3 regions of the Nonomuraea sp. NPDC049152 genome follow, and region 3 is predicted to be linked to each of the others. Evidence: predicted binding sites of a transcription regulator. Region 3 holds the regulator's gene; each other region holds the start of a gene.

Region 1 (3,502 bases), on a different contig from region 3:
ACAGAGCCCGGCCTCGCGCCTGCGGTGGGCTGTCGGGTGCTTGCCTTACAGGCCGGAAGACCCCCGGAGAACACGAAAGGCCCGCGTCCCCGGACGGGGGCGCGGACCTTCGGGTCGACCCAGATCAGTGGCCGTGGCCGTGACCGTGGCCGTGACCACCGGCGGCCGGGGCCTCCTCCTCGGGCTTGTCCACCACGAGGACCTCGGTCGTGAGCAGCATGCCGGCGATGGACGCGGCGTTCTGCACGGCCGAGCGGGTCACCTTGACGGGGTCGATGACGCCCTGCGCCACCAGGTCACCGTACTCGCCGGTCGCGGCGTTGAGGCCGTGGCCGACGGGCAGCTCGGAGACCTTGTGGGTGACGACGTAGCCCTCGAGACCGGCGTTCTCGGCGATCCAGCGGGCCGGCTCGACGAGCGCGCGGCGCACGACGCCCACGCCCGTGGCCTCGTCGCCGGACAGACCGAGGTCGTCCAGCTCCTTGGAGACGTGGATCAGCGCGGAGCCACCGCCGGAGACGATGCCCTCCTCGATCGCGGCGCGGGTCGCGGAGATCGCGTCCTCGAGGCGGTGCTTCTTCTCCTTGAGCTCCACCTCGGTGGCAGCGCCGACGCGCAGCACGCAGACGCCACCGGACAGCTTCGCGAGGCGCTCCTGGAGCTTCTCGCGGTCCCAGTCGGAGTCGGACTGCTCGATGGCGAGCTTGATCTCCTTGACGCGGTCCTCGATCGCCTGCGGGTCGCCGGCGCCGTCCACGATCGTGGTGGCGTCCTTGGTGACGACGACGCGGCGGGCGCTGCCGAGCACCTCGAGGCCGACCTGGTCGAGCTTGAGGCCGATCTCCTCGCTGACGACCTGGCCGTTGGTCAGGATCGCGATGTCCTGCAGCATGGCCTTGCGTCGGTCACCGAAGCCGGGGGCCTTGACGGCCACCGAGGTGAAGGTGCCGCGGATCTTGTTGGTCACCAGGACGGCCAGGGCCTCGCCCTCGACGTCCTCGGCGATGATCAGCAGCTGCTTCTTGGTCTGGGCGACCTTCTCGAGCAGCGGCAGGAAGTCGGCGATGGACGCGATCTTGCTCTGGTGGATCAGGATGTACGGGTCCTCGAGCACCGCCTCCATGCGCTCGGGGTCCGTGACCATGTAGGCCGACAGGTAGCCCTTGTCGAACTGCATGCCCTCGGTGAACTCGAGCTCCATGCCCATGGCGTTGGACTCTTCGACGGTGATGACACCGTCCTTGCCCACCTTGTCGAACGCCTCGGCGATCAGCTCGCCGATCTTGGCGTCCTGAGCGGAGATCGTCGCGACATTGGCGATCTCCTTCTTGTCCTCGACGGGGCGCGCGGTGGCCAGCAGCTTCTCGCTGACGGCCTTGGCGGCCAGGTCGATGCCGCGCTTGAGCGACAGCGGGGAAGCGCCCGCCGCCACGTTGCGCAGGCCCTCGCGGACCATCGCCTGGGCGAGGACGGTCGCCGTGGTGGTGCCGTCACCGGCGATGTCGTTGGTCTTGGTCGCCACTTCCTTGGCGAGCTGGGCGCCGAGGTTCTCGTAGGGCGCCTCGAGCTCGACCTCGCGGGCGATGGTGACACCGTCGTTGGTGATCGTCGGCGCACCGAACTTCTTGTCGATGACCACGTTGCGGCCACGCGGGCCGAGGGTCACCTTCACTGCGTCCGCGAGGGCGTTGACACCGCGCTCGAGCGCGCGCCGTGCGTCCTCTTCGAACTCCAGGATCTTCGGCATGGAAAGTCCTCTCAGCGTCGAAAGCCCCGGGCACTGACGGCCCGGGGCTTTCTCACGGCTTACTTCTCGATGATGGCGAGAACGTCACGGGCGGAGAGCACGAGGTACTCCTCGCCGCCGTACTTGACCTCGGTGCCGCCGTACTTGCTGTAGAGGACGATGTCGCCCTCGCTGACGTCAAGCGGAATCCGCTTGTCGCCGTCCTCGTCCCAGTTGCCGGGGCCCACCGCGAGGACTTTGCCCTCCTGCGGCTTCTCCTTGGCGGTGTCCGGGATGACCAGGCCGGAAGCGGTGGTCTGCTCCGCCTCAAGCGGCTGGACCACAATGCGGTCGCCGAGCGGCTTAACGGGAACCTTAGTGGCGGTCGTCACGATCGGACCTCCCCTTCAGATTTGGTTGATCTAGAAGAGGCGACCAGCTGGGCCTGCCGTCGCGGGTGTCAGACCTGCCTCGTCGCACGTTGGCACTCTCAGTAGGAGAGTGCCAAAACGAAACAGTATGCAAGCAGGCCGTGCCCGTCAACACGAACCGCCCGGCTCAGCTCACAGCGGATACGTAGGACCCCTCGACGAGCTCGGTCAGAGCGCCGGGACGGCCGGGCTCCCACCCCAGTTCCTCCTTGGTACGGCGGGCGCCCGCCCGCTGGCTGAGCGCGAGAGCGTCGGCGAACGGCCCGCCGAACACCTTGGCCGCCTCCTCCACGGGCCACGGCTCGGCGCCCTCCCGCACGCCCGCCGCCTTCGCCGCGGCCTTGGCCACCTCGGCCACGGACACCGCCTCCTCGGCGACCCCGTGGTAGACCGCTCCTGGCCGCCGAGTCCGCGGACGTGGTCTCCGGCCTGACCCGCGCCTCCCGGCTGCTCGAACGCGGCCTGAAGGAGTACTTCAGCGCCCACGGCCTGGAGCCGTGGGAGTTCGACGTGCTGGCCACGCTGCACAGGGTCGGCGGCCACTCCTGCATGACGGACCTGTCCAACGCCCTCCTGCTCAGCCCCGGCGCCGCGACCAACCGCATCGACCGGCTCGTCGCCAAGGACCTCGTGAGCCGCGAGACCGCCCCGGGCAACCGCCGCATGATCATCGTCACCCTGACCGACGAGGGACTCGGCCTGGTCACCGACCTCAAGGGCGGCCGCAGCACCACCGAGCGAGCGCTGCTGTCGGGGCTCGCGCCCGACGAGCGGTCCACCCTTCGCGAACTGCTCGGCAAACTCCTCGTCTCCCTCGACGACACAGAGCCGTGGTGCGCGTCACGCTACGATGCGTGATGTGATCGTCACGAACAACGGCTCGCGGGACGCGCTCGCCGACTGGCCGTACCCACCGGAGGACGGGTAGAGGGCCGATGATCTCGACCTGCTCCCTCAGGACGGGCCCCGTGGCGAGCCTGACCTCTTCAAGCACGCCCAGCTCGTCGACGGGACCTTCACCTTCATTTCGCCCCAGAGCCGCTTCCACGATGTCGTGATCCGGCACCTCGCCGACGCCCTCGAACGACAGGCCCCCACCGGCGGTGGAGTCGCGGCCCACATGGACGTCACGATCGCGCCCAGACAGCGGCCGCGCCCCGACCTCCTCGTGATCGACGCGTCCATCGCGGCCGACATGAGGCGCACGACCTACACCCCCCATGAGGTCCATCTGGTGGTCGAGGTCGTCTCCCCGCGTCCGATCACGTCAAGCCCAGGATCTATGCCGCGGCCGGCATCGAGCACCTCTAAATCGTGAAGGACGAGGACAGCAGACCCGTCGTCC
Region 2 (3,502 bases), on a different contig from region 3:
GGCTGGAGCTCCACGGTGGTGCCTTCGCGCTGGACGACGTGCAGGCTGGAGGCGAGCTCGCGCAGTTCGAGGCCAGCGGGGTCGACGTCGGCGCGCAGCGACAGCCGTACCGGATGGGGAAAGCCCGGCAGCAGCACGGGCGGGGTGATGCGGGAGGCGTCGGGGACGGCGCCGGTGTCGGGCGCGACTCCGCCACCCGCGGGAGTGCCGTCGAGGGGGTCGCCGGGGATGTAGCGCGGCGCGACGACCAGGGGGAAGCGGAAGGTGGCCGCGCCGTCCTCGTACGGCAGCGGCTGGCTCAGCGTGAGCCGCACGGTGACCCGCTCGCCCGGCAGGATGTTGCCGACGGTGATCGTGAAGACGTCGGGCCTGTCCTCTTCGGCGAGCGCGGCCCTCCTGCCCTCGCTGAGCGCCCTGTCGTAGTCGGCCCTGGCCTGGCCGCGCTCCTTGAGCACGCCCTCGATCAGCCGGTCGTCGGCCTCCATCGTGAACGCGGTCACGGCCGCCCTGTCGGGCAGCGGGAAGACGTAGGTCGCCTCCAGCGTCACGTCGAACGGGTTGCGGAAGCCCTGCGCCACCTCCACGCCCGCGATCAGCCCCGAGATGCGCGCGGCGACGTCGACGCTCTCCAATGGCAGGTTGCCGCGCTCGGTCCGCAGCGCGCCCATGCCGGCCTCGGGGACCGGAAGGCACTCGGTCGGGTCCAGCGAGATGATCTTCATGTCGCGCTCCCTTCGTGGAGGCGGCGCTCTTCGAGCACCGCGAGAAGCGGTCCGGCGGCGGCGAGGACTGCCTCGAGGTCGGCTTCTGACGGGGTACGGCTAGCGCCGTCGATGAGCAGCGTCACGCCCTCGGCCAGCCGTACCCCGTGGACGGGCCACGACCGCGGACCGGACTCGGGGCTGCGCGCCCAGAACCTCGGCCTGGCCACCTCGCCCAGCCACACGGTGTCAGGCGCGGCGGGTGACGTCGTGGGGGCAGGAGGTGGTGGATACGGCCGGACGGAGCCAGGGGCAGGAGACGGCTGGGCGGTGGTGGGACCGTCGCCCGGTGCGGGGGCAGGGGGTGGCCAGGCGGTTTCGGGGCCGTCAGGCGGTTCGGAGGGGTCGGCGGTGGCCGGCCGTGCAGCCGGCGTCTCGCCGGTGGCTGGCGGGGGTGCGGGGGAAGGGGGGAAGGGCGGCCAGGGGTGTGGGGGCGTGGCGTGAGGGGGAGGCCCGGGGTGGGGGGATGTGCCCGCGGTGAGCGGAGGGAGGGGGAGCTGGGCGGCATGGGCGAGCATCGTGTCGGTGGCGCCCGTCAGGGCCGCCTGGATCTCCGCGATGGACGACCCCTCGGCCTGCATGCGCTTGATCGCCACCAGCTGCAATAGGTGGCGCCGACCGTAGAGGGCCACCCTGCCGCGTCTGGTCAGCGGCGGGTCGAGGAGCCCGATCGTGGCGTACCACCTGATCAGCCGCTCGCTCGGCACCTCGCGCACCCGCCCGTTGACCTGCTGGCCCGACGTGCGCAACTCGCTGGCCGCGTGCCGCGCCAGCTCGCCGATCGTCCAGGTCTCGCTCATGATGCAACGATGACACTGTCATCGTTGCAGTGTCAATGCCGGGGAAGATTCGGCCGGTGAGATCGGTTGTTCAGAGCGAACCTTTTTGTCGAGCGACGAGAGGACAACCTCATGGCTACGATCACCGGAGCGCTGTCGGGCGAGGCGAGGAAGGTCGTCGCGGAGGCCCTACAGGGGGCGCTGGTCGATCTGATCGATCTCTCCCTGGTGGCCAAGCAGGCGCACTGGAACGTGATCGGCCCGCACTTCCGTCCGCTGCACCTGCAGCTGGACGAGCTGGTGGCGGTGGCGCGCGAGCACGCCGACACCGTCGCGGAGCGGGCCGTCGCGCTGGGGATCAACCCTGACGGGAGATCGGCCACGATCGCGGGGTCGACGAAGGTGCAGCAGCCCGAGCAGGGGTGGATCGAGGACGGCAAGGTCGTCGCCACCTTCACCGACATCCTCGAAGGGGTCCTCAGGCGGATGCGCGAGCGGGTCGCCGCGACCGACGAGCCCGACCCCGTCACCCAGGACGTACTGATCGCCGTCACCCAGGACGTCGAGAAGCAGCACTGGATGTTCCAGGCCCAGCGGTAGACAGAGCCCAGCGGTAGACAGAGCTCAGGGGTGGAAAGAGCTCAGGGGTAAGGAACTACAGGAGTTCGGCGGCGAGCGCGGCGATCGGGGGACGGGTGGCCAGCAGGAGGCGGAGCGCCTCCTCCGTGGCCCCGTGCGTGGCGACCTCGCCCTCCATGAGGGCCCGCAGCCACGCGTCACCGTCGCCGCGCAGCGCCGCCCGCTCCAGCCGATCGAGCACCGTCGCACCCGGATGCGCCTCCCTGCAGAGGGTCGACAGCAGGTGCGGCCACCCGGCCGTGAGCGCGGCCAGCTTGGCCACCGCGGCGTCCGGCGTGCGCGGAGCCCCGGCGAGCTGCCGCCGATAGGTGACGAACGAGTAGAAGCGGAACACGTTGAGGTACCGCTTCACCTCGCGCGGGTTGCGCAGGTCCAGCCACGGGAGCGTCGCCTCGATGGCGTGGAAGGCGTTCTCGTCGCTGTAGATGTCGCCGAAGACGCGGTCGGCCGCGCGCAGGACCTCTTCGGGGCGGGCGCCGAGGGCGGCCTGGGCGTGGCGGACGCTGCGCTCCAACGTCGCACTGGTCGGCGACAGCTTTCTGATGGCCGCCTCCACCCTGTCGATCTCCTCCTCACGCACGGGTTCGGCGCGCGGCGGCGCGTCGTGCGACGGCAGGCCGAGCAGGACGCGCAGGTAGTGGGGCAGCCGGTCGTCGTCGAGCTGCGGCACGCTCAGCGGTAGTTGCACGATCTTCTCGAGGAACCGCCAGCCGACGCCCTCGGGCAGTTGCAGGCCCCGGTAGGCGTTCTCGACGTGCGCCGCCACGACGTCGGGCTCCATCGCCAGCACGAAGACGCAGTTCGGGAACTCGCCCGCAAGGAACAGGTTGATCGCCTCGATGACCTGCGCGACCGTCCCGGACGAGCAGCGGTCGAGGTCGTCGACGAACACCACGAGCGGCCGCTCGGGCGTGGCCACCAGGTCGAGGACGTTGCGCATGTCGGTCTGCACCAGGTGCAGGAAGCCCGCCTTGCCGCGGTAGTCGTGCTCGAAGCCGAGCCCGAGCGGGTCGGGCGGGCGCATCAGGCCGCTGAAGCTGCCGCCCGCCGACTCGCCGAAGAACCTGGCGATCCGCAGCGTTCCCGTGACCACGGAGGCCAGCGCCCCCGCCGATCCGATCGCCGCGGCCGACCCCTTCAGCCAGGGCAGCAGCTGTTCGGCCGCGAGCGACGCGCCCGACAGCAGCAGAGTCGCCGCCAGGCCGATCCCCACGGGCACGAGCCTGGTGAGCGCCAGCTGGTAGGCCTGACGGCGGACGGACTCCCTGTCGACGCGGCTGAGGTTCAGCTCCAGCCAGAACCTCTCGCGTTCGGCGAGGGGAA
Region 3 (3,502 bases):
ACGGCGGCCGGCCGGAGTCCCGCTGGCGCAGCGTGATGGACGGGCCCCGGCCACGTGACCGCGGTGGGGCCGAGCCGGCCTGCCGTAGCAGAAGATGATCTAACGGCCGTTGAAGGCATCTCTCAGCCTGGAGAAGAACCCTTGCTGGCCGGGGGCGAACTTGCCCGGCGGGCGCTCCTCGCCGCGCAGCTTGGACAGCTCGCGCAGCAGGTCCTCCTGCGACTGGTCGAGGCGGGTGGGCGTCTCCACGTTGACGTGGATCAGCAGGTCGCCGCGGCCGGTCTCGTTGAGACGCTGGACGCCCCTGCCGTACATCGTGATGACCTGCCCGGACTGTGTGCCCGGCCGGACGTCGATCTCCTCCGCGCCGTCGAGCGTCTGGACGGTCAGCGACGTGCCGAGGGCCGCCGCGGTCATCGGGATCTGGACCGTGCAGTGGAGGTCGTCGCCGCGCCGCTCGAAGATCTCGTGCGGCTTCTCGACGATCTCCAGGAACAGGTCTCCAGGAGGGCCGCCGCCGGGGCCGACCTCGCCCTCGCCGGCGAGCTGGATGTGGGTGCCGTCCTCGACGCCCGCGGGGATGCGGACCTTGATCGTACGGCGGGTGCGGACCCTGCCGTCGCCCGAGCACTCCTGGCAGGGGTGCCTGATGATCGAGCCGAACCCGCCGCACTGCGGGCACGGCCTCGAGGTCATGACCTGGCCCAGGAAGGACCTGGTGACCTGGGAGATCTCACCGCGCCCCTGGCACATGTCACAGGTGTCGGGATGCGTGCCAGGAGCGGCGCCCGAACCCGAGCACACCTCGCACAGCACCGCGGTGTCGACGTTGAGCTCCCTGGTGGTGCCGAACGCCGACTCACGCAGGTCGAGCTCGACCCTGATCGTGGCGTTGCGCCCCCTCCTGGCGCGCGAGCGGGGGCCTCGAGCCCCGCCGGCCGAGCCGAAGAAGGCGTCCATGATGTCGCTGAAGGGGAAGCCCGCGCCGAATCCGCCGGCTCCGGCGCCCGCGCCCGCCCCCGCGAAGGGGTCGGCACCCAGGTCGTACATCTGCCGCTTGTTGGGATCGGACAGGACCTCGTAGGCCTGCGTGATCTCCTTGAAGCGCTCCTGCGTCGCAGGATCGGGGTTCACGTCGGGGTGCAGCTCGCGAGCCAGGCGACGATATGCCTTCTTGATCTCGTCCTGACTGGCGTCACGGCGGACCCCGAGGGTGCCGTAGTAGTCGTTTGCCACTTATCGACCTCTTATGAAGCAGCCAGGATCTGGCTGACGTAGCGTGCCACCGCGCGCACAGCGCCCATCGTCACGGGGTAGTCCATCCGGGTGGGACCGAGCACGCCGAGGCGGGCCCCCGAACCGTACCCTGTGGCGACGAGGGAGGTGCCACGCAGTCCTGTGTAGGGGTTTTCCGAGCCGATCCTGACGGTGAGCGTGGTCGGCATGTCGGAGGTCTCGCCGAGCAGGCGCATCAGCACGACCTGCTCCTCCAGCGCCTCGAGCACGTCGCGCAGGCCCGTGGTGAAGTCGGCGCCCGCCAGATTGGCCGCGCCGGCGAAGACGATCTTCTCGTCGTGCCGCTCGACGAGGGTCTCCAGCAGCACCGACAGGATCGTCGCCGCGGCCGGCCGGTCCTCGACGGGCAGCCGTTCAGGAAGGTCGGAGATCTGGTCGGGCACCTGGTTGAGCCCGCAGCCGTCGAGGCAGGCGTTGAGCACCGCGCGCAGATGCGCGATCCTCGACTCCTCGATCGTCTCCGGCAGCTCGATGACCCGCTGCTCGACCCTGCCGGTGTTCGTGATCAGCACGAACATCACCCGCCTGTCGGTCAGCGGCACCAGCTCCAGGTGACGGACCGTCGACTGCGAGAGCGCCGGGTACTGCACCACCGCGACCTGCCTGGTCAGCTGCGCCAGCAATCTGACCGTGCGGGTGACCACGTCGTCGAGGTCGACCGCACCGGCGAGGAACGTCTCGATCGCCCTGCGCTCAGCGCTCGACAGCGGTTTGATCTGCGAGAGCTTGTCGACGAAGAGCCGGTAGCCCTTGTCCGTCGGCACCCGTCCCGCGCTGGTGTGGGGCTGGGCGATGTAGCCCTGCTCCTCCAGCGCGGCCATGTCGTTCCTGACCGTGGCCGGAGAGACGTTGAGATTGTGGCGCTCGGCCAGCGCCTTGGAGCCCACCGGTTCGTTGGTGGACACGTAGTCCTCGACAATGGCGCGGAGCACCGCAAGCTTCCGATCATCGAGCACGTGCTCACCTCCCTGCCTGTGAAGGAAACGACAGGTCTAGCACTCTGTGTTCCCGAGTGCCAAGTGTACGGCTCTCACCCACAAGGTGCGATAACACACCGAGTCAAGCCGACTGCAAGCCGCAGGTCGACAATAGTGGGCATGACCGACGTTCGACCGCCGTACCGGCAGGACCCGAGGTACGGCGCCTACGCTCCACCTCCTGACCCGAGGCAGATCAGGCCGCGTGCCTGGTGGATCGCGGTGGTCTGGGTGCTGGCGTTACTGACGGCGGTCAGCGGTGTCGTCGGGTTCGCCTCGGGCATGCGTTCCACCCTGCAGGAGCTGGTTCCCGCCAGGCCCTTCGCCCCCGGCGAACCGGTCACGGTGCCGATCGACCCGGCCGACCAGCCGGGGCTCTTCCTGTCGAGCCGGCGGCCCGTCCACTACTCGTGCGAGATCCACGGCGGCGACCTGGCAGAGCCGAACGGCAGGCAGACCGTCAACGAGTGGAAGCTCATCCAGCTGATCGACGTGCCGGAGAAGGGCGAGTACGAGGTCTACTGCGACATCGAGGAGGACGCCCACGCGCTGTTCGGCGTCGGCCGCCAGGTCACCGCGGCGACAGCCGAGATCGCCGGCAGCGTCGTCGTGCTGCTGGCCGTGCCGGGCGCGGGCATCCTGTTCGCGATCATCATGACGATCGCGATCCTCGTGCGCAGGAGCAACGCGCGCAGGAACGGCGATTTGCTACGGTCCCCCCATGTACGAGCGTGACGTGCTTGCGGGAAACTGGCGGCGCCCGGGTAAGGGGAAGATCCCGACCGTGCCGGCCGAACGCGACCTGGTCGTCGAGGACGCCGACAGCGGGTTCTGCGGCGCGGTGGTGGCCTGCGACAAGGAGGCCGTCACGCTCGAGGACCGCTTCGGCAAGCGGCGCCTGTTCCCGCTGGCGCCCGCCGCCTTCCTGCTGGACGGCAGGCCCGTGACACTGGTACGGCCGGCCGCTCCCGCCGCCACGGGTCCGCGTCGCAGCGCCTCGGGTTCGGTCGCCGTCGAGGGCCTGCGCGCGCGGGTGGCCAGGGAGAGCCGCATCTACGTCGAGGGCGTGCACGACGCGGCGCTCGTGGAGAAGATCTGGGGCCACGACCTGCGCGTCGAGGGCGTAGTGGTGGAGTACCTGGAGGGCGTGGACGACCTGCCCTCGATCGTGTCCGAGTTCGGTCCAGGGCCTGAGCGCAAGCTCGGCGTGCTGGTCGACCATCTGGTTC

What was found. Region 3 encodes HrcA, which represses chaperone genes, less so after heat shock. Its sites were predicted from a motif close to TTGGCACTCTCNNNNNGAGAGTGCCAA; they were not measured.
Region 1: a site for HrcA is predicted at 2,208-2,234, ahead of groES (co-chaperone GroES). Genes of this name have one in related genera too.
Region 2: a site for HrcA is predicted at 1,571-1,597, ahead of AB0B45_RS01670 (DNA starvation/stationary phase protection protein). Genes of this name have one in related genera too.

Annotation. Positions count from the first base shown of each region.
Region 1 covers NZ_JBEZDO010000035.1:32,283-35,784, forward strand. The annotation lists gene groL (chaperonin GroEL) at 125-1,747, opposite strand; gene groES (co-chaperone GroES) at 1,807-2,121, opposite strand; gene AB0B45_RS42310 (hypothetical protein) at 2,285-2,521, opposite strand; gene AB0B45_RS42315 (MarR family transcriptional regulator) at 2,575-3,015, shown strand; gene AB0B45_RS42320 (Uma2 family endonuclease) at 3,182-3,475, shown strand; gene AB0B45_RS42325 (hypothetical protein) at 3,472-3,502, shown strand, end outside.
Region 2 covers NZ_JBEZDO010000001.1:351,777-355,278, reverse strand. The annotation lists gene AB0B45_RS01680 (VIT domain-containing protein) at 1-722, opposite strand, end outside; gene AB0B45_RS01675 (helix-turn-helix domain-containing protein) at 719-1,561, opposite strand; gene AB0B45_RS01670 (DNA starvation/stationary phase protection protein) at 1,673-2,140, shown strand; gene AB0B45_RS01665 (P-loop NTPase fold protein) at 2,196-3,502, opposite strand, start outside.
Region 3 covers NZ_JBEZDO010000021.1:40,826-44,327, reverse strand. The annotation lists gene dnaJ (molecular chaperone DnaJ) at 100-1,236, opposite strand; gene hrcA (heat-inducible transcriptional repressor HrcA) at 1,248-2,252, opposite strand; gene AB0B45_RS32415 (hypothetical protein) at 2,394-3,008, shown strand; gene AB0B45_RS32410 (DUF3097 domain-containing protein) at 2,995-3,502, shown strand, end outside.